DNA from 3 places in the Mesorhizobium sp. M1050 genome. Region 1 is predicted to be linked to each of the others. Evidence: riboswitches for the same ligand, from Rfam matches in the RefSeq annotation. Region 1 holds a riboswitch; each other region holds the start of a gene.
The links. A riboswitch is a leader RNA that binds a small molecule or an ion and turns the genes downstream of it on or off. The one in region 1 is predicted to bind cobalamin.

Region 1 (10,103 bases):
CACGCATTTCAAGATTTCCTTTGGGCCGCTGAACAACCTGATCTTATGCCCGCACTGGCATCAGTTGCACCACAGCACGGACCCGCGCCACTACGACAAGAACTTCGGGCTGCTCTTCTCGTTCTGGGACCGGCTGTTCGGAACGCTATGCGTCCCCAAACCGGACGAGGACTTCAAGTTCGGTTTGATCGAACGCAACGTGCGCGACTACCAGTCGCTCTCAGGCCTCTATATCCTGCCGCTGAAGCGGATTTGGCGGCTGATCGCCAGATACCTCCGCACTGAAAAGCCGGAGTCACGGCAATCGCCGCAAAGGGGCAAGCCTTGAACGGGCCTGTCGTGTGCCGGCTGCCGCAAACGCACCAGATCGAAGTCGCGACTTCGGCCGCGCGCCTGGCAGAAATAGCGCCGGCCTGGGCGGCGCTCTGGCAACGCGCCGGCGGCCTTGTTTTCCAGCATCCGGACTGGATCTCGGCCTGGTGGCGCACGACGCCGCATCAGGACCGGCGCGGCCTCAGGATCGGGTTGGTCTGGAGCGGCAAGCGCCTCGAGGCCGTCATTGCACTTGCGACCTTCAAGCGCTCCGGTGTCCGTATCCTGGAATGGGCGGCGAAAGATCACAGCGATTATGGCGACGTGTTGCTCGCCCCCGACTGCGACCCGTTGATTCTATCGCAGCTCTGGCAACGCATTCTCGACGATGGTGGCTTCGACCTCGTCTATCTGAATCGTTTGTTGCCGGATGCCCAATTCCACGCCCTGCTCGGTTCCGCCGTCCCAGGCCGCGGCACGATCTTGCAGCCAAACCACCGCAGCGAGATCAGCCATCGTGTCGTTGGCACCTGGCAAGGCGGCGCGCAATGGTTCGAAAGCCAATCGAAAAAAACCCGGCAAAACTACCGCCGTGGCCGCAAATTCATGGAGGAAGGCGGCAAGCTGCGCTTCCGCCTGATGGATGCGCACGAAGACCGCGAGCAGGTGCTCGAGCGCGTCGCGGCGCTGAAGCGGCTGTGGCTGGCAAAGCACGGCCGCGCTTCGGATCTCTTCGACGAAGGCTCCACCGCTCTGGCGGCACTCGTCTCCGTCCTGGCCGAGCTCGGATTGCTGCGCATCTTCGTGCTCGAACGTGACGACGCGATCATCGCCGTCTCGATCAATTTCGAGCAGCGCGGGACGATGATGGCTTTCGTCACGACCTATGACCCGTCCTTCGAGCGAGCCTCGCCGGGAATGGTCTTGATGATGGACTATATCCAGTGGTCGCTTGACCAGGGCTTGACCACGGTCGACTTTCTCTGCGGCGGCGAGGATTTCAAGCGCCGCTTTTCGACGCATTCGGTGATCTTGTCATCAGTGATGGGTGGGCGAAGCCTGCGCGGACGCCTCGCCATCTTGGCCGACCGCGCCCGCCACGCCACGAAATCATGGCGCTCCGGGAAGCCGTCGAAACAAGCGGTATTGGCCGAGGAATAACCTTTTCAGATCGGCTGCATAACGGCAAGCGCCATGGAAAGGCATCTGCCGATGGACTGACACCCGTCGTGCCTTCTTTAGCAACTCCAGGCCCTCTGGCCTCCAATTTAGAAAATGGTTCGCGAAACCTGCCGTTCCACGGCGGGCGACAGACCGTCGTCCGGCTTGCCCGTGGCTTCCTCGCGTGGGCGTTCACTCATGGCCGGCGCTACGCCCGGCACGACCACCAGCTGCGGCACCTGCTTGTAGGAAAAGCCGCCGCGGATGTCGCCCATCTTGCCGGCGACGATGCCCATGGCCGCCTTTTCCAGGTTGCGATCATAGCGCGTTTCGGCGGCGGCCGGCGCGACGATGACGGCGCAAAGCGCTACGCCGCACAGAAGCGTTTTCATTGTTGTTGTCTCCCTGCCTGATCAACGGTTTAGCAGGGCGCCGTTGAAAAACGGCCAAGAGACACGGTAAGTGAAAAGCCAAACGGCAGCGTAAACAATGCCTTAACATCGTTGACCGGCAAACTGAATCAAGTCTTTGAGACTTTGATTCAGGCGCGCTGGGCGTGGGTGCTGTGCCCGAGCGCGACGAAGACCGTGCGCACGATGCCGGCCGCGTCGAGCCCGGCATCGGCGTACATCTTTTCCGGCTTGGCGTGGTCGGTGAACGCGTCGGGCAGCACCAGCGGGCGCACCTTCAAGCCGCTTTCCAGGAGACCTTCGTGGGCCAGGAACTGCAGCACGTGGCTGGCAAAGCCGCCGACGGCGCCCTCCTCCACCGTCACCAGCACCTCATGCGAGCGGGCCAGCCGCCGCATCAGGTCCTCGTCAAGCGGCTTGGCGAAACGGGCATCGGCGACCGTGGTGGAAAGCCCGGCCGCACCCAACTCCTCGGCGGCGATCAGACAATCCTGCAGACGCGTGCCGAAGGACAGCAGTGCCACCTTGGTGCCCTCCTTGAGGATGCGGCCCTTGCCGATTTCGAGAATCGAGCCGCGCTCCGGCAGGTCCACGCCGACGCCGTTGCCGCGTGGATAGCGGAAGGCGATCGGGCCGTCATCATAGCTCGCCGCGGTGCGCACCATATGGCGCAGCTCCGCCTCGTCGGCAGCGGCCATGACGACAAACCCCGGCAAGGTTGCCAGGAAGGTAGTGTCGAAAGCGCCGCAATGGGTGGCGCCGTCGGCTCCGACGAAGCCAGCCCGGTCGATGGGAAACCGCACCGGCAATTTCTGGATGGCGACGTCGTGGACGACCTGGTCGTAGGCACGCTGCAGGAAGGTCGAATAGATCGCCGCGAACGGCTTATAGCCTTCGGTGGCAAGACCGGCTGCGAAGGTCACCGCGTGCTGTTCGGCGATGCCGACATCGAAGGTCCGCGACGGGAATGCCTCGCCGAACAGGTCGAGGCCGGTGCCGCTCGGCATGGCGGCTGTGACGGCAACGATACGGTCGTCCTCGCGGCCTTCCCTTACCAGGCTTTCGGCGAACACTTTGGTGTAGGCAGGCGCGTTGGCGGGCGCCTTGGCCTGCGCGCCGGTGATGACATCGAATTTGTTGACGCCGTGATATTTGTCGGCGGCGGCTTCCGCCGGCGCGTAGCCCTTGCCCTTCTGAGTGACGACATGGATCAACACGGGGCCTTCGCCATTGTCGCGGACATTTTTCAGGACCGGGATCAGATGCTCCAGATTGTGACCGTCGATCGGGCCGATGTGATAGAAACCGAGCTCCTCGAACAGCGTACCGCCGGTAACGTAGCCGCGTGCATGCTCGACCGCCCTTGTGATCGCGCGATCAGCGCGTTTGCCGAGATAGGACGTCAGTTTCTTGCCGAAATCGCGCAGGCCGATATAGGCCTTGCCCGAAGCCAGACGCGCCAGATAGGCGCTCATCGCGCCGGTCGGCGGCGCGATCGACATGTCGTTGTCGTTGAGGATGACGATCAGCCGCGCATCGAGCGCGCCGGCATTGTTCATCGCCTCGTAGGCCATGCCGGCCGACATGGCGCCGTCGCCGATGACAGCGATGACATTGTTGCGGCCGCCGGAGAGATCGCGAGCGGCAGCCATGCCGAGGCCGGCCGAAATCGATGTCGAGGAGTGGGCGGCGCCGAAGGGATCGTACTCGCTCTCGGCGCGGCGGGTGAAGCCCGAGAGGCCGCCCTCCTGGCGCAATGTGCGGATGCGGTCACGGCGGCCGGTCAGGATCTTGTGCGGATAGGCCTGATGGCCGACATCCCAGATCAGCCGGTCATCGGGGGTGTTGAAGACATAGTGCAGCGCCACCGTCAGCTCGACCACGCCAAGGCCGGCGCCAAGATGGCCGCCGGTGTGGGAGACGGCGTCGATCAGCTCGGCGCGAAGCTCGGACGCCAATTGCGGCAGCTCGCTTTCCGCAAGCGTGCGCAGGTCGGCTGGGATGCGGACCTTGTCGAGAAGCGGCGTATGCGGCGTTGCGTTCACGGGTGCTCAGGCTTTCTGTTCATTGGCGAAATAGGCCGCCGGCCGGAGAATGTAAATGCACGTCAGTGACGCGGATCAGGCTGTGGTTCTTGTTTTGATGCATGCCGTTCTCCCAGAACCGGGCCACTTTTGGGCAACATGCATCAGCTTTCCGGCAGCGGAATGAACTCTTCCTCGTCTCCTGGAACAATATCGAAGCGTCCCGTCTTCCATTCCTGCTTGGCCTGCTCGATGCGTTCCTTCGACGATGAGACGAAATTCCACCAGATGTAGCGCTGCGAGCCGAGCGAAGCGCCGCCGAACAGCATGAAATGCGCTGCGGTGTGCGACGATACGACGATCTCGTCACCGGGCCGAAACACCAGCAACCGTTCGGCCGGGAAAACGTCGCCCGAGATCGAGACCTCGCCTTCCAGTGTGTAGATGGCTCGTTCTTCCGCATCGGCCGGGATCTTCACGCTGGCGCCTGGCGCCAGGCGCAGATCGGCATAGAGTGTCTCTGTGTCGGCCCTGACCGGGGATCGCAGCCCTTGGAAATCACCAATGGCAATGCGGCCGCTAACGCCCTCGGCGTCGATCTCGGGCAACCGGAGTGCTGTGGTGTTCTCGAAAACCGGGGCTACTTCTTCCTTGCCGTCCGGCAGCGCCAACCAGGTCTGCAGGCCGGAAATCGACATCGGCGCGCCGCGCAGTTCTTCAGGGGTGCGCTCAGAATGGACGATGCCGCGGCCGGCGGTCATCAGGTTTACGTCACCGGGCTGGATGACCATTTCGGTGCCGAGTGAATCGCGATGCCTTATATTGCCGTCGAACAGATAGGTGACCGTCGACAGGCCGATATGCGGATGCGGGCGTACGTCGAGCGCCTGGCCGGCGCGCAGGATAGCCGGGCCCATGCGGTCGAAGAAGATGAACGGGCCGACCAACCGCCTCTTGGCGGTCGGCAAGGCGCGGCGAACCTGGAAACCGCCAATATCCTTGGCGTTGGGGATGACCATCAGTTCGATCTGGTCGCTGGCGAAGGCGTCGCCGGCCTCTGGGTCTTTCCCCGGGAAGAAGCTCATGCACTCTCCTTGTCAGCGCCAGAGGCAGCTGGACGCTTCAGGCAAACCGGATCGCCGATTTCGCCCTTAGTTTGGCCGCCACTTCCTCGCGATTGCGAGGATGCTGATGAGTTTCGAGTGAATCGAGCAGTTCGCGCGCCGATGCCGCGATGGCTTCGACCGCGTGGTCGAAGGCATGCTGGTTCTGCTTCGAAGGCCGCGTCGTTCCGCTCAGCTTGCGGACAAACTGAAGTGCCGCGTCGCGAACTTCGTCGTTGGTCGCGGGCGGATCAAAATTGAACAGGGTCTTGATGTTTCTGCACATCGTTTCCGTATCTCCTCTTGTCCCGAGCTGTTTCAATCAAGACGAACTCTATGTTCAATCATGATCGTGTCCAAAAATCGGTGAGACGGCTGGGTGCCTCAGTCCGCGTCGAGCGGCTCTGTTCCAACCGGCTTGCCGTCACGCGACAGCCTGATCTTCTCGACCTTGTCCTCGGCGGCCTTCAGCAGCCGGTCGCAATGCGCCTTCAATGCCTCGCCGCGTTCATAGATCTTGATCGACTGGTCGAGCGGCACGTCGCCACGCTCAAGATCATCGACGATCTTTTCCAGCGCATCGAGTGCCTGTTCGAAGCTCATCGCCTTGACATCGTCGTTGATCTCACCAGCCATCATTCATCCTTTCATCAGTCGCCCGACATGGGCGGCGACCGAAAATGCCAATCCCTGCAGATCGTAGCCACCCTCGAGCAGGCTGACGAGCCGGTCGCCGCTGTGACGCGCGGCGCGCTGCATCAGCTGGCCGGTCGCCCAGTCGAAATCGTCCTCGGTCAGGTTGATCTCGGCCAGCGGATCGCGGTGATGTGCGTCGAACCCGGCCGAAATGATGATCAGGTCGGGCGCGAAATTGTCGAGCGCCGGCAGCACGCGCGACAGGAAGGCATCGCGAAACACCTCGCTGCCGGTCTGCGGCGCCAGCGGTACGTTGACAATGTTGCCGGCACCGGTTTCGTTCTTGGCGCCAGTGCCGGGATAGAGCGGCATCTGGTGCGTCGAGCAATAGAGCACCGACGGATCGTCCCAGAAAATATCCTGCGTGCCGTTGCCGTGATGCACGTCCCAGTCGACGACGGCAACACGCTCGATACCATGCTTCTTCTGCGCATAACGCGCCGCGATCGCCGCCGTATTGAACAGACAAAAACCCATCGCCGTGGTTTTTTCGGCATGGTGGCCGGGCGGCCGCGCCGCGACGAAGACATTGTCGGCGCGGCCTGCAAAGACGTCGTCGACGGCGGCGTTGGCCGCACCGATTGCGGTGATCGCCGCCTGCCAGCTCTTCGGGCTGGCCGTGGTGTCGGCGTCGATGCGGGCGATTCCCTCGTCAGGAATGGCGGCGCGCACGCGGGCGACGAAATCGGCGGGATGAGCATAGAGGATGGTGGCCTCGTCGCCTTCCGGCGCCTGGATACGATCGAGCGCGGCAAAAGCCTCGTCGTCCAGCACGCGCTCGATGGCGCGCAAGCGGTCCGGCCGCTCGGGATGGCCGGGCGGCGTGAGGTGCTCAAGGAAGATCGGATGGGTATAGAGACGGGTAGCCATCGTCCTAATCTAGTGACCCGGATCGACAAAGGCCATGCACGGGCGGCCGATGACTGGGGAAAATCGCGCCTGCGTCCATTCGCGTCGCTGCAGGCATTGGCGTCGTCCGCGCTTCGGCGTAAGGTCCGTGGCACTGCCTGGTGCCCGCCGCAAGCGGGAGAATCGGGAACACGGTTGAATTCCGTGGCGTGCCCAACGCTGTAAGGGGGACCGCGCCGGTATATGCCACTGTCGATGACGGGAAGGCACCGGACGCGGGTTGATCCCGAGCCAGAAGACCGGCCTGGCAGGCATCGTCATCCGCATGGTCAGGCGGTTGGCATCGATTGCAATCGCAAGGGGACAAGCGATGCCTGAACACACGACCGCTGCTGTTGGCGATGGATTTGACCGGAATGCACGCGATGCGGTGTATCGCGCCATGTTCACGCGGCGCGACGTCCGCAGCCATTTCCTGCCCACCGCGCTCGACGATGAGGTGCTGGCGCGGTTGCTGCTTGCCGCTCATCACGCGCCGTCGGTCGGCTTCATGCAGCCTTGGAATTTTATCGTCATTCGCGATGCCGAACGACGGGAAAAGGTGCGCGACCTGTTCCTGGCGGCGCGCCAGCAGGAACTGCCGGCCATTGCGGAAGAGCGGCAGGCGCTCTACCGCAAACTCAAGCTGGAAGGCATTTGCGAAAGCGCGCTCAACATCTGCATCACCTGCGATCGCGAGCGTTCGAAGGGTTCGCCACTGGGACGCTCGCACAATCCGGAGATGGACCTCTACAGCACGGTCTGCGCGGTGCAGAATTTCTGGCTGGCGGCGCGCGCCGAAGGCGTCGGTGTCGGCTGGGTCAGCATCATCGAGGCGCAAGCGTTGAAAGGCCTGCTTTCAATTCCGGAGCATGTGACCCCGGTCGCCTATCTCTGCGTCGGCCGCGTCTCGGAGTTCGCGCCAAAACCTGACCTTGAAACGCATGGCTGGGGACGGCGGCTGCCGCTGCCGGAACTGATCATGAGCGAGACGTTTTCCGGGCAAGGTGAAGTGCTGCTCAAATCGACCGTGGCGCGCCTCAACACCGTTTCTGCCGCGCCGTCGAGCCCTCGCTGATCAGGGTGTCGCGCCGGCCGGTCCCCAGGGCGAGCCGCCAAAGGAGGCCAGCGCCTTGTCCTTGAGTTCCCTGAACTTCGACGACGCCTCCGCCAGCCGGGTGTCCCAGGCCGGATCTGGCACCTGGCCCGCGATGGTCTTGAAATAGACCTGCATCAGGCAAGCGATGGCGAAGGGCTCGATGAACGCCGCCTTGAAGGCCCAGGCGAAGACGATGGCTAGCACGAAGGCCCAGCCCGCCAATTGCCCTGGCATCAGGAAAAGAATGGCGGCGGCCGGCGCCAGCATCAGCAGGAAGATAACGAAGGATACGCCCCACATGATGACCGCCAGCCAGACGGCGTTCTTGACCATCACCTTGCCGTTCTGGGCATAGAGCACGACGCCTTGGCGCGCCGTCTCGAACGGCGAGGACGAATTGATGCGAATGTTGTAGCCGAGGATGATCTCGTCGACATAGGTCAGCGACAGGCGGATCACCGTGTTGATGAAGGAGACCAGACCGCTCAAACCCGGGATCGGCAGGAAGGCGGCGATGCCGCCGAGCAGGCCGGTGATGGCCCGGATGGCGCCCTTGACCAGCTGATCGACGACGAAAAGGATGTTGGCCTCGGCAAAACGCTGGGTGACGATATCCTTGGCGTAGGCGATCTGGTCCTGGCCGCCGGGAATGTCACGGCCGTCGATCAGATGGACCATCACGGCGATGTGGCCGGCCTTGACGACATAGAGGATGTATTCGCGGATCCAGTAGACGGCGATCGAGACGATGCCGAAACCGACCACCCCGCCCCACAAGGCAAAGGACATCGGCCCGTCGGGATCGGTGGAGATGTGGCCGACGCCATAGCCGACGGAGGCGCCCGTGCCGGTCGCCATGATGTAGGCCAGTGTGATGCCGAAATAGACGATCATGCGAAAGACAATGAACGGCCAGGTCCGCATCATGATGGACACCGACCTGCCGATATCGAAATCCCACATGCCCCGAATCTCCCCCTCAGAGGTGGTGAAAGAGGATGGACCCAACCCGGCGATTGTCAATTGCCGGCCGCGGCGCCGGGCCACCGATGGGATTTCAGTTCGGTTGCGAACCTGGCCTTTTGAGTAGGCCTTCGAGCAGTTGCTTGAACGCCACCACCACCTTCTTCGACGTCGCTTCGGGGTCGTTCGAATTGGCGATCCGTTGCGCCGCCTGGCTGCTCGCCCCATTGATCAGCCGCGAGGCAGTTTCGGGGTCGAGGCTGGAGACTACGACCCCCTCCTCCTGAAGCGCCGTCAGATGGCCGGTCATTGAAGCGATGCACGCATTGGCGTTCGGCCATTGTGCCGGATCCCCCAGAACGGCCGGGCCATCCCGGAACATGATGCGCTGGATTTCCGGCTCCAATGCCATCTCAATATAGGTCGTGCATTCGTCGACAAAATGCTGCCAGCGGGTCGGCGCTCTCGACGCGACCTCATCGATGCGTGCCGCCATCTCGCCGTCGATTTCGGTGATGACCGCCTGCAGCAGGCCCTTCTTGTCGCCGAAATGATGATAGAGCGCGCCGCGAGTCAGCCCGGCCGATGCGGTGAAATCATCCATCGAGGCTTCGGCATAGCCGATCGTGCCGAAAGCATGGCGGGCTGCCGCGATCAGCTTGGCACGCGTCTCGGCAATCATCTCCTTGCGGGGTTTGTGCATGGCTCCTGGCCCTATCCACATACGAACCGTATGCCAATTGACATACGCGGCGTATGCTCTATTTAACATTCATACGCATCGTATGTAATTGTCGAATCGTGCTTTGTCGAGGAACCAACCCATGCAAAATCCCTATTCGGAGATCTTTCGTGCCCCCGGAACCAAGGGCTTTGCCGCCGCAGGCTTCATAGCGCGCCTGCCGATCGCCATGGCGCCAATCGGTATCGTGGCAATGCTGTCGCAGACGCGCGGCGAATATTGGCTGGCCGGCGCCGTCGCCGCGACATTCGCGCTCGCCAACGCTTTCCTGGCGCCGCAGATATCGAGACTGGTGGATCGCCTTGGCCAGACGCGGATCGTAGTGCCCACCACCATCATTTCGGTGCTGGCTTTCGTCGTATTGGTTGCGGCCGCCAACCAAGACTGGCCGGTGTGGATGCTGTTCGTGTCGGCACTGCTGGCGGCGGCGATGCCAAGCATCCCGGCAATGGTGCGCGCGCGCTGGACCGAGATTTTTCGCGGGCGGCCTCAGATGAACACCGCGTTCGCCTTCGAGTCGGCGGCCGACGAACTGGTCTACATAGCCGGGGCATCGCTGTCGGTGGGCTTGAGTGCCGCGCTGTTCCCGGAAGCGGGCATGGTGGCGAGCACGTTATTTCTCGTATTCGGATCGATAGCCTTCATTCTGCAACGCTCGACCGAGCCGCAAGTGCGACCGGTGGAACAGGGCTCTGGCGGCTCCGC
Region 2 (10,103 bases), on a different contig from region 1:
GCAACGGTGCCGAAACGCTCGCCGCCTTTTCAACGGCCGGCGCCACTTTGACCGGCGAAGGCGATTTCAGCGCCGGGCTGGTTTCCGGCGCATCGGTTTTCGGCTTGCTGGCCTTCGACGGCGCAACCGGAGCGTCAGCTGCTACTGGCGCGACCGTGGCGATGATCGCATCAGGCGCCGCCTTGGCGGCCTTGGCCGCCTCCCTGGCTTCCCTATCGCGGGTCGACTTGAGAATCGCCTTTTCGCTCTTCAGGCTGGTGAGGCCGGAGGCCGGCTCCGAGCCCGTGCGGCCGTTCTGCGGCCCCGGCGTTACCGAGGCGCCCTTGCCCGCATCATAGAGGTCGATGATCTCGGCCAGCCGTTCGGGGGTGAGGTCTTCGAAAGTATCCTTGAACACCATGACCATCGGCGCGTTGACGCAGGCGCCGAGGCATTCGACCTCTTCCCACGACAAGGTGCCCTTGTCGTTGGTGTGGAACTGGTCGTGATGGATCTTTGACCGGCAGACATCCATCAGCGCTTCCGAGCCGCGCAACATGCAGGGCGTGGTGCCGCAGACCTGGATATGCGCGCGCGTGCCGACCGGGTTCAACTGATATTGGGTGTAGAAGGTCGCCACCTCGAGGCCACGGATACGGGGCATGCCGAGCATGTCGGAGATCGTCTCGATCGCCGCCTTCGTCACCCAGCCTTCCTGCTCCTGCGCCAGCATCAGAAGCGGGATGATGGCCGACGGTTCGCGGCCCTTCGGGTACTTCTTGATCCATTGCTTCGCCGCGGCCGCATTCGCGCGGTTGAAGGCGAAGGATGCTGGCTGGACGCTGGCTTCTGCGAGACGGCGGACTGACATTTAGCGATCGACCTCACCAAACACGATGTCGAGGGAGCCGAGAACGGCGGTGACGTCGGCCAGCATGTGGCCGCGACAGAGGAAATCCATGGCCTGCAGATGCGCGAAGCCGGGCGCGCGCAGCTTGCAGCGGTAGGGCTTGTTGGAGCCATCGGAGATCAGATAGACGCCGAATTCACCCTTCGGCGCCTCGACCGCCGCATAGACCTCGCCGGCCGGCACGCGATAACCCTCGGTGTAGAGCTTGAAGTGGTGGATCAGCGCTTCCATCGAGCGCTTCATCGCCTGACGCTTGGGCGGCACCACCTTGCCGTCGAGGTTCGACACTGGACCGGTGCTTTCCTTGCCCAGCAAGAGATCGACGCACTGGCGCATGATTTTTGCAGACTGGCGCATTTCTTCCATGCGCACGAGGTAACGGTCGAAGCAGTCGCCGTTCTTGCCGATCGGAATGTCGAAATCCATTTCCGAATAGCATTCATAGGGTTGCGACTTGCGCAGATCCCAAGGAGCGCCCGAGCCGCGCACCATGACTCCGGAAAAACCCCAGGCCCAGGCATCGGCCAGCGTTACGATGCCGATATCGACATTGCGCTGTTTGAAGATGCGATTGCCGGTCAGCAGTTGATCAAGGTCGTCGATCGACTTGAGGAACGGATCGATCCATTTGCCGATATCCTCGACCAGCTTCTGCGGCAGGTCCTGATGGACACCACCCGGACGGAAATAGGCGGCATGCATGCGCGAACCGGAGGCGCGCTCATAGAACACCATCAGCTTTTCGCGCTCGACGAAGCCCCACAGCGGCGGCGTCAGCGCACCGACGTCCATCGCCTGCGTCGTCACATTGAGGATGTGCGACATGATGCGGCCGATTTCGCAGTAGAGCACGCGGATCAGCTGGCCGCGCTTCGGCACCTCGATGCCGAGCAGACGCTCGGCAGCCAGCGCGAAGGCGTGCTCCTGGTTCATCGGCGCGCAATAGTCGAGCCGGTCCAGATAGGGGATCGCCTGCAGATAGGTCTTGGCCTCGATCAGCTTTTCCGTGCCGCGATGCAAGAGCCCGATATGCGGATCGACGCGATCGACGACTTCGCCGTCGAGTTCAAGGACCAACCTCAAAACACCATGCGCCGCAGGGTGTTGAGGCCCAAAGTTGATGTTAAAATTGCGGACGGAGGTTTCAGCCATTTACTGCTTTGCCTTCTCGTCACCCGGCAGGACGTAATCAGTACCTTCCCACGGGGACAAAAAATCGAAATTGCGGAATTCCTGCTTCAATTCCACAGGCTCGTAGATGACGCGCTTGGCTTCGTCGTCGTAGCGCACCTCGACGAAGCCGGTCAGCGGGAAATCCTTGCGCAGCGGGTGGCCTTCGAAACCGTAATCAGTCAGCAGGCGGCGCAGATCGGGATGGCCCGAGAACAGCACGCCGTAGAGATCGTAGGTCTCGCGCTCGAACCAGTCGGCACCCGGAAAGACGCCGGTGATCGACGGCACCATGGTTTCCTCGTCGGCCTGCACCTTGACGCGGATGCGCACATTCTGCTTCGGCGACAGAAGATGGTAGACGACGTCGAAGCGCTTGGCGCGTGACGGATAGTCGGCGCCGCAGACGTCGATGATCGAGATGAACTGGCAGCGCGCATCGTCGCGCAGGAAGGTCATGACCTCGACCAGATCGCGCGGCTCGACGCCAATGGTAAGCTCACCATAGGCGATATCAGCGTCATTCACGCGGTCGATCAGCTTCTCGCCGAGATAGGTCGACAGTTCGCTCAGGGATGCGGTCATGGATTTACCGTTCGATCGTGCCGGTGCGGCGGATCTTCTTCTGCAAGAGAAGAATGCCGTAAAGCAGCGCTTCGGCGCTCGGCGGGCAGCCGGGCACATAGATGTCGACCGGCACGATGCGGTCGCAGCCACGCACCACCGAATAGGAATAGTGGTAGTAGCCGCCGCCATTGGCGCAGGAGCCCATCGAGATGACGTAGCGCGGTTCCGGCATCTGGTCGTAGACCTTGCGCAGCGCCGGCGCCATCTTGTTGGTCAGCGTGCCGGCGACGATCATGATGTCGGACTGGCGCGGAGACGCGCGCGGCGCGACGCCGAACCTCTCCGAGTCATAACGCGGCATCGAGGTGTGGATCATCTCGACCGCGCAGCAGGCAAGACCGAAGGTCATGAACATCAGCGAACCGCTGCGCGCCCAGGTAATCAGCGCCTCTGTCGAGGTGACGAGAAAGCCCTTGTCGGCCAGTTCGTTGTTGATCTCGAGGAAGAAGGGATCGTCTCCCCCTACCGGCCGGCCGGTATTGGGATCGAGGATACCTTTAGGCTTCGGCGCGACGAGGGTGCCTGAACTGTCGTTCAATCCCATTCCAGCGCTCCTTTTTTCCATTCATAGGCAAAGCCGATGGTCAGCACCGCCAGAAACACCATCATCGACCAGAAGCCGAGCATTCCGATCTTCGAGAACGACACCGCCCACGGAAACAGGAAGGCCACTTCCAGGTCGAAGATGATGAACAGGATCGACACCAGGTAGAATCGGATGTCGAACTTCATGCGGGCGTCGTCGAACGAGTTGAAACCGCACTCGTAGGCGGAAAGCTTTTCGGGATCGGGGTTGCGGTAAGCCACCAGGAAGGGTGCGGCCAGCAGCGCCAGGCCGACAACCAGCGCCACGCCGATGAACAGGACGATGGGCAGGTATGAGCTCAATAGTGCGTTCATGCTCGGCTTTCCGTTGGCGCCAATCCACGTTGATTACAGCACCGGACCCTAATGCGGAAGCGTGACAGTTTAACCGCTGAACCGTTTTAAGGGCCTATGCTGCAACGCGGCGAGGGTTAGCGCAGCACTTCCAGCGAAGCAAGTCAAACCTTGTTCAAAACACTGACCTGGACGGCTTATCGCGGCAAACTGGTCCGATCCGCTCCTGTTTGATTTCCTTCGCTTTTTACTCCACTTTTCTCTCCTGACATGGTTGCTGCCAAAACCCTGCTAGCATTGTCCGGAATCACCGATCATCGCCCTCAGAGTGACGCCTGCATGAAGGAAAAGATCTCGCTCCCCATGGCCCGGCGCATCGCGCTTGCCGCCCAAGGTTTTCTCGATCCCCGCCCAACAGCTACGCCAGACCGCCGCCATTTTGCCCGCGTGCTGGCTCGAACCGGTCTGCTGCAGATCGATTCCGTCAGCGCGGTGGTGCGCGCTCATTATATGCCGCTCTATTCGCGCCTTGGCCCTTACCCTCTCGCCTTGCTCGACAATGCGGCCATGACGCGCAAGCGCACGGTCTTCGAATATTGGGCGCATGAGGCCTCTTTCCTGCCGGTCAAGACATACCCGCTGATGCGCTGGCGCATGCAACGGGCCGAGCGCGGCGACGAAATGTATCTGGGCCTTGCCAAATGGGGCCGCGAGCACGCCGCCTATGTCGAAGAGATCTACCGCCAGGTCGTCGAGCGCGGCCCGACCGCCGCCTCCGCGCTCGAGGGCCAGAAGGGCTCGGGTGGCTGGTGGGGCTGGAGCCATGCCAAGCATGCCTTCGAATGGCTGTTCTGGGCCGGACGCATCACTACGGCGCACCGTCGCGGTTTCGAACGCTTCTATGACCTGCCCGAGCGTGTGCTGCCGCAGGCGATCCTCGATCTTCCGGTTCCGGCCGCCGAGGACGCGCACCGCGAATTGCTGCGCATTTCCGCCCGAGCCCACGGCATCGCGACATCAGGCGATTTGCGCGACTATTTCCGCCTGTCGCCGGCCGACATGAAAGGCCGGCTGGAGGAACTGGTTGAAACAGGCGAATTGCTGCCGGTGCGCGTCGAAGGCTGGGACAAGCCAGCTTATCTTCACAAGGATGCCCGTCTGCCGCGCAAGGTCGAGGCACGCGCCCTGCTGGCGCCGTTTGACCCGGTGGTCTTCGAACGCTCGCGCACCGAGCGGCTGTTCGATTTCCACTACCGCATCGAAATCTACACGCCGGCCGACAAGCGGCAATACGGCTATTATGTCCTGCCGTTCCTGCTCGGCGACAGGATCGTCGCGCGCGTCGACCTCAAGGCCGACCGGCCGGCCAGTGCCCTGCGCGTCCATGCCACCTATGCCGAGTCCGGTGCGCCGCCTGAAACCGCTGCTCAGCTCTTCGAGGAATTGAAACAGATGCAGGGCTGGCTTGGCCTTGAGCGCATGGAAGTGACGCCCGCCGGTGACTTGGGTCCGGCGCTGGCCGACATCGCCGTGTCGTAAGCCGCGTTGACACTGCCGCCTGCAAAAGCCTAAATCCGGTACAGACGGTCTCTTCTCTTCAACGAGAGGAGCTAAGAGGGAATGCGGTGAGGGACGAAATCCCAAATCCGCGGCTGTCCCCGCAACTGTAAGCGAAGAGCCAAGGCCGAAAGCCACTGGGGTGATCCCGGGAAGGCGGCTACCCAAGGCAATGACCCGCGAGCCAGGAGACCTGCCGTCTGCGACTACAGAATCCGATCGTCCGGCGGGTTTCCGGGCAAGGAGCACGATCTTTGGACCACGACAGCAGTTTTTCGGCTGGCACAGCGGATGTTTCGTCCGGCCATGATGATGCCTTGGCTGGCGTCACCGTGATCGTCTGCGCCTCCTGCCGCGATGAAACCGGCTCCGACGCCCATCCCCGCGCCGGCGAACTGCTGGCGGACGACACGCGACGCGCCGCGTCGGGCGACAACATTCGCATCAGCAGCGTCGAATGTCTCGGCAATTGCAAGCGGCGGCTCAGCGCCGCCATCCTGCGCGACGGGTGCTGGAGTTATGTCTTCGGCGACCTGACGGCAACCAGTGGCAGCGATCTCGTCACCGGCGCGAAGCTCTTCGCCACCTCGGCCGACGGTTTGATCCCGTGGCGCGGCCGCCCCGATAGCCTGAAGCGCGGCCTTGTTGCCCGCATCCCTCCCCTCGACCTGTTGAAGGACTTGAAATGACTGCTTCCGTCTCCCGCGTCCCCTGCACCGTCGTCACCGGCTTTCTCGGCGCCGGCAAGACGACGCTGGTCCGCCATCTCCTGGAAAACGCCGGCGGCAAGCGTATTGCCATCATCGTCAACGAGTTCGGCGACATCGGCATCGACGGCGAGATCCTGAAGGGCTGCGGCATCGACACCTGCCCCGAGGAAAACATCGTCGAACTGGCCAATGGCTGCATCTGCTGCACCGTCGCCGACGATTTCGTGCCGGCGCTCGACCAGATCCTCGCGCTGACTCCGAAGGTCGACCACATCCTGATCGAGACTTCCGGCCTCGCTTTGCCCAAGCCGCTGGTCCAGGCTTTCCAGTGGCCGAGCGTGAAAAGCCGCGTGACCGTTGATGGCGTCATCGCCGTGGTCGACGGGCCGGCATTGGCCGAGGGACGCGTCGCCAACGACATGGAGGCACTCCAGGTGCAGCGCGCCCAGGACGAGACGCTCGACCACGACGACCCGGTCGAGGAAGTGTTCGAGGACCAGATCGCTTGCGCCGACCTGATCATCCTGTCGAAAAGCGACCTGATGGACGCCACCGGCACCGCCCGCGCCAACGCCATCATCAACGAACACTCCGCCCGCGCGGTGAAGATCGTGCCGACGTCGCATGGCAAGGTGGATCCCTCCGTGCTGCTCGGCCTCGGACTCGCGGTCGAGGACGATATCGAGAACCGCAAGTCCCATCACGACGGCGCCTTCGACCATGAGCATGACGACTTCGATACGTTCATCGTCGACATTGCCTCGATCGCCAATCCGGACGAATTGGCGAAACGCGTCGCCACGGCTGCCGAGGAAGAGAACGTGCTGCGTGTGAAAGGCTTCGTCGAGGTCGGCGGCAAGCCGATGCGGCTGCTGCTGCAGGCCGTCGGGCCGCGCGTCAACCACTACTATGACCGCGCCTGGACGGCGCAGGACGACCGCCGCTCGCGCCTTGTCGTCATCGGCCTCAAGGGGCTGAACCGCCCGGCTATCGAGCGTATACTCGCCGGCTGATTTCGGACACAGGTTGCGATGCACATCCTAACCACGACATCCGCCTCGCTCGACGACCTCGCCGAGCCGGTCGATCTGCGGCAGACGCCGGCGGATATCGTGGCCCTGTCCTTCACCGACAGCGACCTCGCCGGACTGGCGGCAGCGTGGAAGGCCGACGCCGACCGCCTGCCCTCGATGCGGCTGGCGGCACTGCGCGACTTGCGCCATCCCATGTCCGTCGACCTCTGGGTCGACAGCGTCGCCCGTCACGCCAAAATCATCCTCGTCCGCATCCTCGGCGGTTACGACTGGTGGCGCTACGGCTGCGACCAGCTTGCCTCGACGGCGCGGGCGCGCGGTATAAAACTGGCGCTGCTGCCTGGCGAATGCCGCGACGAGGACCTAAGGCTGATCGAAGCCTCGACGCTGCCGCGCGAAGAACTCGACGGCTTGCTCGACTATTTCCGCGAGGGCGGCCTGGCGAATATGAGCGCGCTGGTGCGAAGGTTGGCAAGGTTAGCGGGGTCCGATGCGGACGTAGCAGAGCCGGTCGCAGTGCCGAAAGCCGGTTACTACGACCCCGAACGCAGCGTCGTCCCCCTCCCCCTCGAGGGGAGGGTCCGGCCGCAGGCCGGGGGTGGGGTCCTCTCTGAGACGCGCCGACTCAAAGAGACGTCGAGTCCGGTCGTACCGACCCCACCCGGCCCTTCGGGCCACCCTCCCCTCGAGGGGGAGGGAAGCGTCGTGCCCATCCTGTTCTACCGCTCGATGCTGCTGGCCGCCGATGTCGCGCCCATCGACGCCCTGTTTGAGGCGCTGCGGCAGCGCGGCATCAACCCCGTCCCCATCTTCGTCTCCAGCCTCAAGGACCCAGCATCCCTGGCGTTCGTGGAAACGTCACTGGCCTTCCTGAAACCCGCCGCCATCATCACCGCGACCGCTTTCGCTTCCGGCGCCGAGCCCGGCGTCGAAACTCTGTTCGACCGCGCCGGCGTGCCCGTCTTCCAGGTCATCGTCGCCACCACCCGCCGCGATATCTGGGAAAACAACCAGCGCGGCCTGGCGCCCGCCGACCTCGCCATGCATGTCGTGCTGCCCGAACTCGACGGCCGCATCCTCGCCGGCGCGATCTCCTTCAAGGGCGAGAGCGAGACCGATCCCGCGCTTGGCCACCGCGCCTTCGCCAACCGACCGGAACCCGATCGCGTCGCGCAGGTGGCTGACCGCGTCGCGGCCTTCATCCGCCTGCAGCAGACGCCCCGCGCCGGGCGCAAGCTCGCCATCCTGATCCCGGATTATCCGAGCGCCCCCGGCCGCACCGGCTACGCCGTCGGCCTCGACGTGCCGTCCAGCGTGTTGGCGATGCTGCATGACTTGAGCGAACAGGGCTATGGAGTTGAGGGGATTCCGGAGACGCCGCGTGCGTTGCTGGAGAGCCTGGAAACGTCCAGCCACGGGCTGAAGCTTGACGACTATCTCGCCTCTTCGACCGAATTGCCGAAGGCGGCAATGGTTGCTGTAGAGGCTGCTTGGGGGAAGGCAGAGGACGAGTTAGGTTTGCGCGAGGCACCCCCCTCTGTCCTGCCGGACATCTCCCCCGCAAGGGGGGAGATTGAGCTGTCATCTGCGCTTTCGCTAATCTCAAGCGTTGCAGAAGAGGCGCAGGCGGCGGCACTGCCAATCTCCCCCCTTGCGGGGGAGATGTCCGGCAGGACAGAGGGGGGTACTCACGCACCTACCCTCGCCAAATTCCCCTTCCGTGCCGCCACCTTCGGCAACGTCACTGTGGCCCTCGCCCCCGACCGCGGCCGCTCGGCCGACCGCCGCGCCGACTATCACGACCCGACACTGCCGCCGCGCCATGCGCTGATCGCCTTCGGCTTGTGGCTGCGCAAGTCGCTGGGCATCCACGCGCTGGTCCATGTCGGCGCGCATGGCACGCTGGAATGGCTGCCCGGCAAGACGGTCGCGCTTTCGGAAAACTGCTTTCCCGAGATCGTCACCGGTCCCCTGCCCGTCATCTATCCCTTCATCGTCTCCAACCCCGGCGAAGCGGCACAGGCCAAGCGGCGCATCGCCGCCGTCACCCTTGGCCACCTGCCGCCGCCGCTGACCGGCGCCGGCCTGGACGAGAACCAGCACAAGCTGGAACGGTTGGTCGACGAATACGCCCAGGCCGACGGGCTCGACCGCCGCCGCCGTGACCGCCTTGCCAAGCTGATCGTCGAGACGGCGCAGAAGACCGGCGTCGCCTCCGAAGCCGGCGTCGCCACGACCGACGCGCCCGATGAAGCGTTGCGCCGCATTGACGCCTGGCTCTGCGACCTCAAGGATTTCGCCATCAAGGACGGGCTGCATATCTACGGCCGCGCTCCCGATGACGAGCTCGATGCGATGCGCCGCCAAAGCGCTGATTCGGAGAAGATGGCGCTGCTTGCCGCACTCGATGGCCGCCACGTCAAGGCCGGTCCGGCAGGCGCGCCCGGGCGGGGGCGCTCGGACGTGCTGCCCACCGGCCGCAATCTGTTCACGTCGGATCCGCGCACCATGCCGACGCCGACCGCCTATGACCTGGGCAAGGCAGCGGCGGAAGAGGTCGTGCGCGGCTACATGCAATCGCATGGCGACTGGCCGCGCTCGCTGGTCATCGATCTCTGGGGCTCCGCTTCGCTGCGCACCGGCGGCGAGGAGATCGCGCAAGGGCTGGCGCTGATGGGCTGCCGGCCGCAATGGGACCCTGCGACCGGCCGTATCACCGGCATCGAAGTGCTGCCGCTGGCCACGCTTGGCCGCCCACGTGTCGACGTCACCTGGCGCATATCAGGCCTGTTTCGCGACATGTTCCCGACCCAGATCGCACTGATCGATGCCGCCGCCAACGCCGTTGCCGCGCGTGACGAGGAGGATTCGGAAAACCCGCTCGCGGCGAGGACCCGCGCCGATGGCAAGGTCAGCCCACGCATTTTCGGCACCTCGCCCGGCACCTATGGCGCCGGCGTCGAGGATCTTTTGTCCTCCGGCGATTGGGAAGTGCGCGAAGAGGTCGGCCGCGCCTATCTCGACGCCACCTCGCACGCCTATGGCGGTGCGGTGGGCGAAGGCGTCTCGGCGCCCGGCGCCTTCGAGGGTCGCATCGCCGAGGCTGATCTTCTCGTCCACACCGGCGACGACCCCGGCCGCGACATCCTCGAAGGCTCCGCCGACGTCGCCTTCATCGGTGGTTTTTCGGCAGCCCTGGCGGCCCTCGGCAGAAATGCCGACGTCATCGTGCTCGAC
Region 3 (10,103 bases), on a different contig from region 1:
GCCGGGTGAGGACAAGCGCTTCAACTGGGCGAACTACGAAGAGCTCAAGAAAGTCGACCTCAAGGGTGAGACGCTGTCGATCTTCGGACCGTGGCGCGGTGAGGACGAAGGCCTGGTGCGCGGCGTTCTCGATTATTTCTCGGAAGCCACCGGCGTCGAGATCAAATACTCCTCCTCGGAGAATTACGAACAGCAAATCGTCATCGATACGCAGGCCGGCAGCCCGCCGAACATCGCCGTGCTGCCGCAGCCGGGCCTGATCCAGGATCTCGCATCGAAGGGCCTGTTGACGCCGCTCGGCGACGACACCGCCAAATGGGTCAAGGACAATTACGGCGCCGGCCAGTCATGGGTCGATCTCGGCACGTTCAAGGACAAGGACGGCAAGCCGGGCTTCTTCGCCTTCCCCTACAAGGCCGACGTGAAATCGCTGGTCTGGTACTCGCCGGACAATTTCGAGGAAGCCGGCTACAAGGTGCCGAAGACGCAGGAAGAGCTCGCCGATCTCGAAAAGAAGATCATCGCCGACGGCGGCAAGCCGTGGTGCATCGGCCTCGGCTCCGGCGGCGCCACCGGCTGGCCGGCGACCGACTGGGTCGAAGACCTGATGCTGCGCACCCAGCCTCCGGAAGTCTACGACAAATGGGTGAAGAACGAGATCCCGTTCAACGACCCGGCAGTGGTCAGCGCCATCGACATCTTCGGCAAGATCGCGACCGACGACAAGATGGTCGATGGCGGTGCCAAGGCAGTTGCGGCGACCGATTTCCGCGACAGCCCGAAGGGCCTCTTCTCAGTGCCGCCGAAATGCTACCTGCACCACCAGGCGTCGTTCATCCCGACCTTCTTCCCGGAAGGCACCAAGATTGGCCAGGACGCGGACTTCTTCTACTTCCCGCCCTATGCCTCCAAGCCTGAGCTGGGCACGCCCGTGCTCGGTGCCGGTACGCTGGCGATGATCACGAAAGACAGCAAGAGCGCCCGCGCTTTCATCGAATTCCTGAAGATGCCACTCGCCCATGAGATCTGGATGGCCGAAGGCGGTTTCGTGACGCCGCTCAAGTCGGTCAACAAGGAGGCCTATGCCAGCGACGCGCTGAGGAAGCAGGGCGACATCCTCGCCAACGCCTCGACCTTCCGCTTCGACGGTTCCGACCTGATGCCCGGCAAGATCGGCGCCGGCGCCTTCTGGACCGGCATGATCGACCTGGTCGGCGGCAAGTCCGCTCAGGATGTCGCCACCGACATTCAGAAAAGCTGGGACGCCATAAAGTAGGCAAGGCGCCGATTGTTCGGCTGGACGTTTGACCTATCGATCCTGACTGGATCCGGGCCCTGGAGGCCCGAATCCAACCGGCGGCCCGTGCCGCGGCGACTATCATGAGCACACGGACATCCGGCATGAAGCGCGACCGGCAAAGAGGAAGACCTGTCTGCCTGGCGATAGCGCTCTGAACAACTGAATCGGCGCATCTCATCGCCCTGACCGTTCGGCCTTGGCTAGTGATGCGCAGGGGGAGGGACCCATGGCGGCTCAGATTTTCTCGGCCATATTCGTCATCATCGTCGGGGTCGGCGGTTGCGTCGCCTATTTCTGGGGCGCCAACAAACTGGTCGACCTGATATTTCCATCGCGTGGCGTCGCTGGCGCCGCGGCTATCGACAATCTGCGCCGGCAAGGGCTGGTCCGGCCGTGGCTGTTCGTCGGTCCGGCGATGATCATCTTGACCATCTATCTGATCTATCCGGTAGTCGAGACGCTGCGGCTGTCGTTCCTCGATCGCGGCGGCGTCAATTTCGTCGGCCTGGCCAATTATGAATGGGCCTTCGGAGATCGCGAGTTCCGCAACTCGATCCTCAACAACATCGTCTGGCTGGCGGTGGTACCGGCCGCCTGCACCTTCCTCGGGCTGATCATCGCCGTGCTCACCGACAAGATCTGGTGGGGCACGATCGCCAAGAGCCTGATCTTCCTGCCGCTGGCGATCTCCTTCGTCGGCGCCAGCGTGATCTGGAAATTCATCTACGAGTATCGCGGCGAGGGTCAGACCCAGATCGGCATCCTCAACGCCGTCATCCAGCATTTCGGCGGTCAGCCGCAGGTCTGGATATCACTGCCGTTCTGGAACAATTTCTTCCTGATGGTGATCCTGATCTGGATCCAGACCGGCTTTGCCATGGTGATCCTGTCTTCCGCCCTGCGCGGCATTCCCGAAGAAACACTGGAAGCCGCCGTCATCGACGGCGCCAATCCATTCCAGATCTTCTGGAAGATCATGGTGCCGCAGATATGGGGCACCATCGCCGTCGTCTGGACCACCATCACCATCCTGGTGCTCAAAGTGTTCGACATCGTGCTGACCATGACCAACGGCCAGTGGAACAGCCAGGTCCTGGCCAATTTGATGTTCGACTGGATGTTCCGTGGCGGCGGCGATTTCGGCCGCGGCGCCACCATCGCCATCATCATCATGATCGCGGTCATTCCGATCATGGTCTGGAACATCCGCCAGGCGAACAAAGAGACGGGAGGACATTGAGATGGCCGTTGCGACCGGAAATTCCTTCGCCAGCCGCTTCGGCGTCCATATCGCCGTGCTTGTCTTCGTCGCGATCTGGACCATACCGACGCTCGGCATCCTGGTCTCGTCGCTGCGCGACAAGAACCAGATCATCGCCTCTGGCTGGTGGAATTCGTTCGCCAGTTCCACTCAGACCGAAGCCGGCCGACTGCCGGCCGCCTCGACGCAAGTCGAAAAGGACGGCAAGTTCGTTCTCGAGGGCAACATCTTCGGCGACGGTGCCAAGCGCAACATCAGCGCCTTCGGTGTTAAATCGGCGGCGCCAACGCAATATCCCGCTGGCACTTCGGCCGATCTCGGCGATGGCGAAATCTTGCAGCTGAATGAAGACGGCAGCTTCGTCATGCAGTCGCCCAAGGCATTCGAAGGCGATCGCGGCCAGCGCGTCTACTATGCCTCGTCGGCGCCGCCGAAATTCACCACCGAGAACTACAAGACAGTCTTGTTTTCCGAGGGCATCGGACGGTCGTTCATGAATTCGCTGACCGTCACCATCCCGGCGACCGTCATCCCGATCCTGATCGCTGCCTTTGCCGCCTACGCTCTGGCCTGGATGCGGTTTCCCGGCCGGGCGCTGCTGATCGCCGTCATCATCGGCCTGCTGGTGGTGCCGCTGCAGATGTCGCTGATCCCGCTCCTGAAACTCTACAACGGCGTCGGCGCTTTCTTCGGCATGCCGTCGAAAACCTATCTCGGTATCTGGCTGGCGCATACCGGCTTCGGCTTGCCCTTCGCCATCTACCTGCTGCGCAGCTACATTGCCGGCCTGCCGCGCGAAATCATGGAATCGGCGCGTATCGATGGCGCCAGCGATTTCGAGATCTTCGTCAAGATCGTCTTGCCGCTGTCCTTCCCAGTGCTGGCTTCGTTTGCCATCTTCCAGTTCCTATGGGTATGGAACGATCTGCTGGTGGCGATGGTTTTCCTGGGTACAGAGGCAGACCAGATCGTGCTGACCGCCAAGCTCAATGCGTTGTTGGGCTCACGCGGTGGCGACTGGGAGATTCTGACGACATCGGCTTTCGTGACCATAATCGTGCCGCTGATCGTCTTCTTCTCGCTGCAGCGCTATTTTGTCCGCGGGCTGCTTGCCGGCTCGGTGAAAGGAGGCTGAAACGATGCGATCCGCTTTGAAGGCCAGCTCGAAACCTGACCTCGCCATCGATCGCGACTGGTGGCGGGGTGCTGTGATCTACCAGATCTACCCGCGCAGCTATCAGGACTCGAACGGCGACGGTATCGGCGACCTCAAGGGGATCATCGGCCGCCTCCCCTACATTGCGGCACTCGGTGCGGACGCCATCTGGATTTCGCCGTTCTTCAAATCGCCGATGAAGGATTTCGGCTACGATGTCACCGATTATTGCGACGTCGATCCGATGTTCGGTACGCTGGCCGACTTCGACGCGCTGACCGCCGAGGCACACAGGCTAGGCTTGAAGGTGATGATCGACGAGGTGCTGTCGCACACCGCCGACAACCACCCATGGTTCAAGGAAAGCCGGTCGAACCGCACCAACCCGAAGGCCGACTGGTACGTCTGGGCGGACGCCAGCCCGGACGGCACGCCACCCAACAACTGGCTATCGATCTTCGGCGGCTCGGCCTGGCAATGGGACACCAGCCGCCAGCAATATTACCTGCATAATTTCCTGGCCGAGCAGCCCGACCTCAACTTCCACAACCACCAGGTCCAGGATGCGTTGCTGGACGTCACCCGCTTCTGGCTGGAGCGTGGCGTCGACGGTTTTCGGCTCGACACCATCAATTTCTATTTCCACAGCCAGGGCCTGGAAAACAATCCGCCGCTGCCGCCGGAAGAGCGCAACGACCAGACCGCACCCGCGGTCAACCCCTACAATTATCAGGACCATCTCTACGACAAGAGCCGCCCTGAGAACCTCGGCTTCCTCGAGCGCTTCCGCGCGCTGCTCGACGAATACCCGGCAACCGCCGCGGTCGGCGAGGTCGGCGATTCGCAGCGGGGACTGGACGTTGTGGCTGCCTACACGGCCGGCGGCAAGCGCGTGCACATGTGCTACTCGTTCGACTTCCTGGCGCCGGAAAAGATCAGTGCGGCCAAGGTCCGCTCGGTGCTGGAATCCTTCGGCAAGGTCGCCAGCGACGGCTGGTCGTGCTGGGCCTTCTCCAACCACGACGTGATGCGCCCGGCCTCGCGCTGGGCGGCTGGCGAAGCCGATCCGACCGCCTACCTCAAGGTCATCTCGGCGCTCTTGATGTCATTGCGCGGTTCGGTCTGCATCTACCAGGGCGAAGAGCTTGGGCTCGCCGAAGCGGAACTGCGCTTCGAGGACTTGCAGGACCCCTACGGCATCCGCTTCTGGCCGGAATTCAAAGGCCGCGATGGCTGCCGCACGCCGATGGTGTGGGACGGCAGCGCCAAGAATGGCGGATTCTCCCCGGCAAAGCCCTGGCTGCCGGTGCCGACCAAGCATCTGTCGCAAGCGGTCAATGTCCAGCAGGGCGACGAGAATTCGCTGCTTGAGCACTATCGTCGCTTTCTCACGTTCCGGCGTGCCCATCCGGCGCTTGTCAAGGGTGACATCACCTTCATCGAAAGCGAGGGCGACACCGTCGCCTTCACCCGCCGCGCAGGCAACGAGCAGATCGTCTGCGTCTTCAATCTGGGAGCCGGGCCAACCAACGTTGACCTTGGCAGCCGATCGCTGCAACCTTTGCCCGGGCACGGATTTTCGGGGCAGGTAAGCAGCGGTTCCATCGAGCTTGGCGGCTACGGCGCCTGGTTCGGGCGCGTCGACTGAATTTCAAATCACTGGAGGAACCCAATGGCCGATGTCACGCTAAGACAAGTGAAGAAGTCCTACGGCAATCTGAACATTCTCCACGGCATCGACCTCGATATCAAGTCGGGCGAATTCATCGTCTTCGTCGGTCCGTCGGGCTGCGGCAAGTCGACATTGCTGAGGTCGATCGCCGGGCTCGAGGAAATCACCTCTGGCGAGCTCAGAATAGCCGGCGAGGTCGTGAACGACGTGCCGCCGTCGAAGCGGGGCATCGCCATGGTGTTCCAGTCCTACGCGCTGTACCCGCACATGACCGTTTACGACAACATGGCGTTCTCGATGAAGATCGGGAAGGAGAACAAGGCCGAGATCGACCGGCGCGTACGCCAGGCGGCGGAAATCCTGCAGTTGACGAAATATCTCGACCGCTTGCCCAAGGCGATGTCGGGCGGACAACGCCAGCGCGTCGCCATCGGCCGCGCCATCGTGCGCAATCCGAAGGTGTTCCTGTTCGACGAGCCGCTGTCGAACCTTGACGCCGCACTTCGCGTCGCCACCCGCATCGAAATCGCCAAGCTCAAGGAATCGATGCCCGCCACGACCATGATCTACGTCACCCATGACCAGGTCGAGGCGATGACGCTGGCCGACCGCATCGTTGTGCTCAAGGAAGGCCATATCGAACAGGTCGGCACGCCTATGGATCTCTACAAGAAGCCCGGCAATCTGTTCGTTGCCCAGTTCATCGGCTCGCCGGCCATGAACATCCTGCCGGCGACCATCGAAAGGACCGGAAACCCGACTGTCGTCAGCCATGTCGGCGGGCGCAAGGCAACCGTGCCGATCACGACCCCTGCTTCGGCAAAGGGCGCCGCGGTGAGCTTTGGCGTGCGGCCGGAGGACCTGATCATTGCCAGCGGTGCGGACTATCTGTTCGAAGGGACGGTCGACTATGTCGAGCAGCTCGGCGAGGTCCAGCTTGTCTATGTCGACATCGGCCGCGCCGATCTGCCGCTGGTGACCAAGCTGCCCGGCAATGTCGAGGTCAAGCGCGGCTCGACATTGCGGCTGAGCGCCAATGGCGAAGACCTGCATATCTTCGACACGGATGGGCGGTCCTTCGCGCTTCACGAAGCAGAGGCTAAGGCGGCCTGAGGTTCCATGATGAGACTGCACGTTGCAAAAACAAGAGCGGCGGGCCCAGCCCGCCGCTCTTGTTTGGAGATCAGCTTCGGCTGTTAGCGGCCGAAGAGATTCCGGTCGCTGCCCTGAGGGGCGGACTTCGGTACGTCGCCCGACGAATTGAGCAGCTTGTAGACCGGCGAACCGGTGTCGCGCACCGAAGACGTCGGCGTGGTGTCGACCTTGGAGGTCGCCAGCTTGTTGATATCGGTGCCACCAACGTTGTCGTTGCGGGCATAGGCGCTGCCGGCGGCAATCAGAAGAGCGGCGGCAGTAAGAACAATCTTTTTCATTTTTGACACTCCGTATTCTCGAATTCGATGCTGCCGATTAACCCGCAGCATCGCTGTCGGATGTTGGTTTTGATCGGATGTTAGTTGTTGCCGAACAGGTTGCGGTCGCTGCCATGGTTGACAGGCGCCTGCGTGGCCGGCTCCGACTTCTTGACGGAAGCCGTGTACGAGCTGTCGACGGCGGTGGTGGCAGGCTGGTTGGCGCCGTTGGAGCCAAAGTTGTCGCTGCCGGCGAAGACACTGCCAGTGACGGCCAGAACGGCGGCGGTAGCAAGAATGATCTTCTTCATCTCAACTCTCCTGAATTTCTGGATTTCGCCAGGATGGCGGGCGAACCCGCCGTCAACTGGGAATTGGTTGTTAGTGGCCGAAGAGGTTACGGTCGCTGCCCTGGGCAGGTGTCTGAGCAGCCGGTTCGGACTTCTTGACCGAAGCGGTGTACGAGCTGTCGACGGCAGTGGCTGTCGGGGCGTTCGAACCATAGTGGTCGCTGCCATTAGCGAAGGCGCTGCCGGAAATGGCCAGAACGGCGGCGGCAGTGAGAATGATCTTTTTCATTTTTTGTACTCCAGTATCTTCTTTTTCGTCCGTCTAGCGGCGTGTCTTGGAAATGAAATCGCGTCGTTCGGACAGCCCCGATGTGGGAGGGCATCCTCGCCTTTTCCAATCACGAAGTTGTTTCGTGTGGACCATGATTCCGCTACTTGAAATTGTGCCAAGGGCTTCTACACGCTACTTATTATTTATCTTTTTCAATGGTTTAAGCAAAACCGTCCGCTGGATCACCAACTGTTGCCAAGGCCCGGCGTTCACAATGTCCTGCACGCACCGTCAACAGAAACGAACCGTTCGGTTCGATTTTAGAATCAGCTAATAGTCACTTTTCGAAACCGTTAGCCTTTTTGGCCGCCGGCAAGGGGTCGGCTTTCGAGGAGATTGCAAGTGGCGATGGCTGCCGAAGAGATAGGATTTCAGCCCGGCAATCGCCAACCCGAACGTTTCGCACGCGTGTCGCGCGGCATGGATACGATGTCGTTTTCATGCCGATGACGCGCCAGCGATCGTGGTTAGATCATGCCATCTCAGGTGCCGCTTCGTGACGACGGGGCGGAGAATTGGGAAGCCGGTCAAAATCCGGCGCTGCCCCCGCAACGGTGGTGGAGTTCAAGTCGCAACGGGAGACCACTGGGCAACTGCCTGGGAAGGTGTCGCGATCGTCCGCAAGGACAACTCCAGAGCCCGGAAACCAGCCCGAGATTTCTAGACTCGACTGATCGCGGTGGGCGATCAAGAGGTGGATAGTGCATGCCCGGCGCCTCGCCGGCCTGCGTCCAATCCTTCCTCCGTCACCACCAGTTCAGTCCTTAGATAACGAGGACAGGACATGGATATTCGCAACGACATGCTGAGGCGCTTGAACAGCCGTCGGCAAGGCTTTTCGCTAGAGCAGCCCTTCTACACCGATCCAGACTACTTCAAGCTGGACATGGAGCTGATCTTGTATCGCGATTGGCTGTTCATCGGCCATGATTGCGAGCTGCCGAAGCCGGGCAGCTACATTACTGTGCAGATCGGCGACTATCCGGTTGTTCTTGTCCGTGACCAGCAAGGCAAGATCAACGCCTTCCACAATTCCTGCCGCCATCGCGGCAGTCGCGTCTGCAACACCGACAAGGGTACTGCGGCAAAGCTCGTCTGCCCCTATCACCAGTGGACCTATGAGCTCGACGGCCGGCTGCTGTTCGCCCGTCAGATGGCCGACGGTTTCGACAAGAGTGAGTTCGGTCTGAAGCCGGTCGCCTGCGAGAGCGTCGGCGGCTATATCTTCATCTGCCTGGCCAAGGAGCCAGCGGATTTCGCGCCGATGCGGGCGATGATCGAACCTTATCTGCTGCCGCACCGGTTGCGGGAAGCAAAGGTCGCCTTCGAGAGCACGATCATCGAGAAGGGCAACTGGAAGTTGGTCTGGGAAAACAACCGCGAGTGCTATCACTGCGTCGCCAATCATCCCGAGTTGTGCAAGACCTTCCCCGAGGCTCCGACCGTGACCGGCGTCAACGGCGCCGACAGCGACCCCGAAATGGTCGCGCATTGGGCCAAATGCGAGGCATCAGGCCTGCCGAGCAAGTTCCGCATCGATCCGGCCGGGCAGTATCGCGCCACCCGCGCGCCGCTGCTGCGCGATGCCGTCAGCTACACCATGAGCGGCAAACTGGCGGTGAAGAAGAACCTCTCCGACGCTGTCTCCGCCGACCGCATCGGCACCTTGATGCACTATCACTATCCGACGACATGGAACCATATCCTCATCGATCACGCGGTGACGTTCCGGGTGGTGCCGATCAGCGCCACGGAAACGGCGGTGACGACGAAATGGCTGGTGCACAAGGACGCGGTCGAGGGCGTCGACTACACCATCGAAGACCTTACCCATGTGTGGACCGAAACCAACGACCAGGACCGCCGCATCGTTGAGGAAAACGCCCTCGGCATCCTGTCGCCCGCCTATGAACCGGGCCCCTATTCGGAGCTGCATGAGGGCGGCGTGATCCAGTTCGTCGAATGGTACGCGTCGTTCATCGGCCCGCGCCTCGCCGAAGGCGGAAGGCCGGCGCTGCGCAGCGTCGCCTAGTTGCATCACATGCACAAGACATGAGGGACAAGAGAGGATGAATGCGATGACGGATCTTGGCCTCTATCGCCATCTCGACCAGATGACGCCCTGGAACGACAGGCTGCAGGTGCTGGAGGTGATCGGCGTCAGCGACGAAGCGCCTGACGTCAAGACCTTCACCTTCCGCTCCGACAACCAGACCTGGTTCCGCTACAAGCCGGGCCAGTTCGTGACGTTGGAACTGCCGACCGCGGACGGGCCGCTGATGCGCACCTATACGCTGTCGTCCTCGCCATCGCGGCCGTTCTCGATCGCAGTGACGGTGAAGGCGCAAGCCGGCAGCACCGGCACGCGATGGATGTTTGACCATCTGACGCCCGGCTCGCACGTCAAGGCCTATGGGCCGACCGGCGATTTTTCGCTGCACAGTCACCCGGCGGCTAAATATCTGTTCATTTCGGCCGGTTCGGGCGTGACGCCGATGATGTCGATGCTGCGCTGGCTGAACGACTGTGCGCCATGGACCGATGTCGGCTTCGTCAATTGCGCGCGCCGCCCGGAAGAGATCATTTTCCGCAAGGAGCTCGAACTGCTCGGCAGCCGTATGCCGGGCTTGTCGCTCGGTTTCATGATCGAGGAGCGTTCGAGCCGAGAGGGCTGGTTCGGC

Region 2: linked by a shared signal. The riboswitch ahead of NKH57_RS07065 (DUF1636 family protein) and the one ahead of bluB (5,6-dimethylbenzimidazole synthase) in region 1 are both predicted to bind cobalamin.
Region 3: linked by a shared signal. The riboswitch ahead of NKH57_RS15220 (aromatic ring-hydroxylating oxygenase subunit alpha) and the one ahead of bluB (5,6-dimethylbenzimidazole synthase) in region 1 are both predicted to bind cobalamin.

What each region holds. Positions count from the first base shown of each region.
Region 1 covers NZ_JAMYMV010000014.1:21,113-31,215, reverse strand. The annotation lists gene NKH57_RS11010 (sterol desaturase family protein) at 1-328, shown strand, start outside; gene NKH57_RS11005 (GNAT family N-acetyltransferase) at 325-1,473, shown strand; gene NKH57_RS11000 (hypothetical protein) at 1,581-1,865, opposite strand; gene dxs (1-deoxy-D-xylulose-5-phosphate synthase) at 2,015-3,928, opposite strand; gene NKH57_RS10990 (pirin family protein) at 4,072-4,992, opposite strand; gene NKH57_RS10985 (DUF2277 domain-containing protein) at 5,030-5,296, opposite strand; gene NKH57_RS10980 (exodeoxyribonuclease VII small subunit) at 5,395-5,646, opposite strand; gene NKH57_RS10975 (histone deacetylase family protein) at 5,650-6,576, opposite strand; cobalamin riboswitch at 6,698-6,877, shown strand; gene bluB (5,6-dimethylbenzimidazole synthase) at 6,926-7,672, shown strand; gene NKH57_RS10965 (hypothetical protein) at 7,673-8,656, opposite strand; gene NKH57_RS10960 (TetR/AcrR family transcriptional regulator) at 8,751-9,359, opposite strand; gene NKH57_RS10955 (MFS transporter) at 9,481-10,103, shown strand, end outside.
Region 2 covers NZ_JAMYMV010000008.1:35,466-45,568, reverse strand. The annotation lists gene NKH57_RS07095 (NADH-quinone oxidoreductase subunit E) at 1-850, opposite strand, end outside; gene NKH57_RS07090 (NADH-quinone oxidoreductase subunit D) at 851-2,041, opposite strand; gene NKH57_RS07085 (NADH-quinone oxidoreductase subunit C) at 2,042-2,644, opposite strand; gene NKH57_RS07080 (NuoB/complex I 20 kDa subunit family protein) at 2,649-3,230, opposite strand; gene NKH57_RS07075 (NADH-quinone oxidoreductase subunit A) at 3,221-3,586, opposite strand; gene NKH57_RS07070 (winged helix-turn-helix domain-containing protein) at 3,905-5,104, shown strand; cobalamin riboswitch at 5,133-5,337, shown strand; gene NKH57_RS07065 (DUF1636 family protein) at 5,377-5,811, shown strand; gene cobW (cobalamin biosynthesis protein CobW) at 5,808-6,845, shown strand; gene cobN (cobaltochelatase subunit CobN) at 6,864-10,103, shown strand, end outside.
Region 3 covers NZ_JAMYMV010000023.1:47,355-57,457, forward strand. The annotation lists gene NKH57_RS15180 (ABC transporter substrate-binding protein) at 1-1,276, shown strand, start outside; gene NKH57_RS15185 (carbohydrate ABC transporter permease) at 1,527-2,540, shown strand; gene NKH57_RS15190 (carbohydrate ABC transporter permease) at 2,542-3,696, shown strand; gene bglA (beta-galactosidase BglA) at 3,701-5,365, shown strand; gene NKH57_RS15200 (ABC transporter ATP-binding protein) at 5,390-6,502, shown strand; gene NKH57_RS15205 (DUF680 domain-containing protein) at 6,586-6,822, opposite strand; gene NKH57_RS15210 (DUF680 domain-containing protein) at 6,903-7,112, opposite strand; gene NKH57_RS15215 (DUF680 domain-containing protein) at 7,183-7,380, opposite strand; cobalamin riboswitch at 7,890-8,091, shown strand; gene NKH57_RS15220 (aromatic ring-hydroxylating oxygenase subunit alpha) at 8,207-9,454, shown strand; gene NKH57_RS15225 (FAD-binding oxidoreductase) at 9,501-10,103, shown strand, end outside.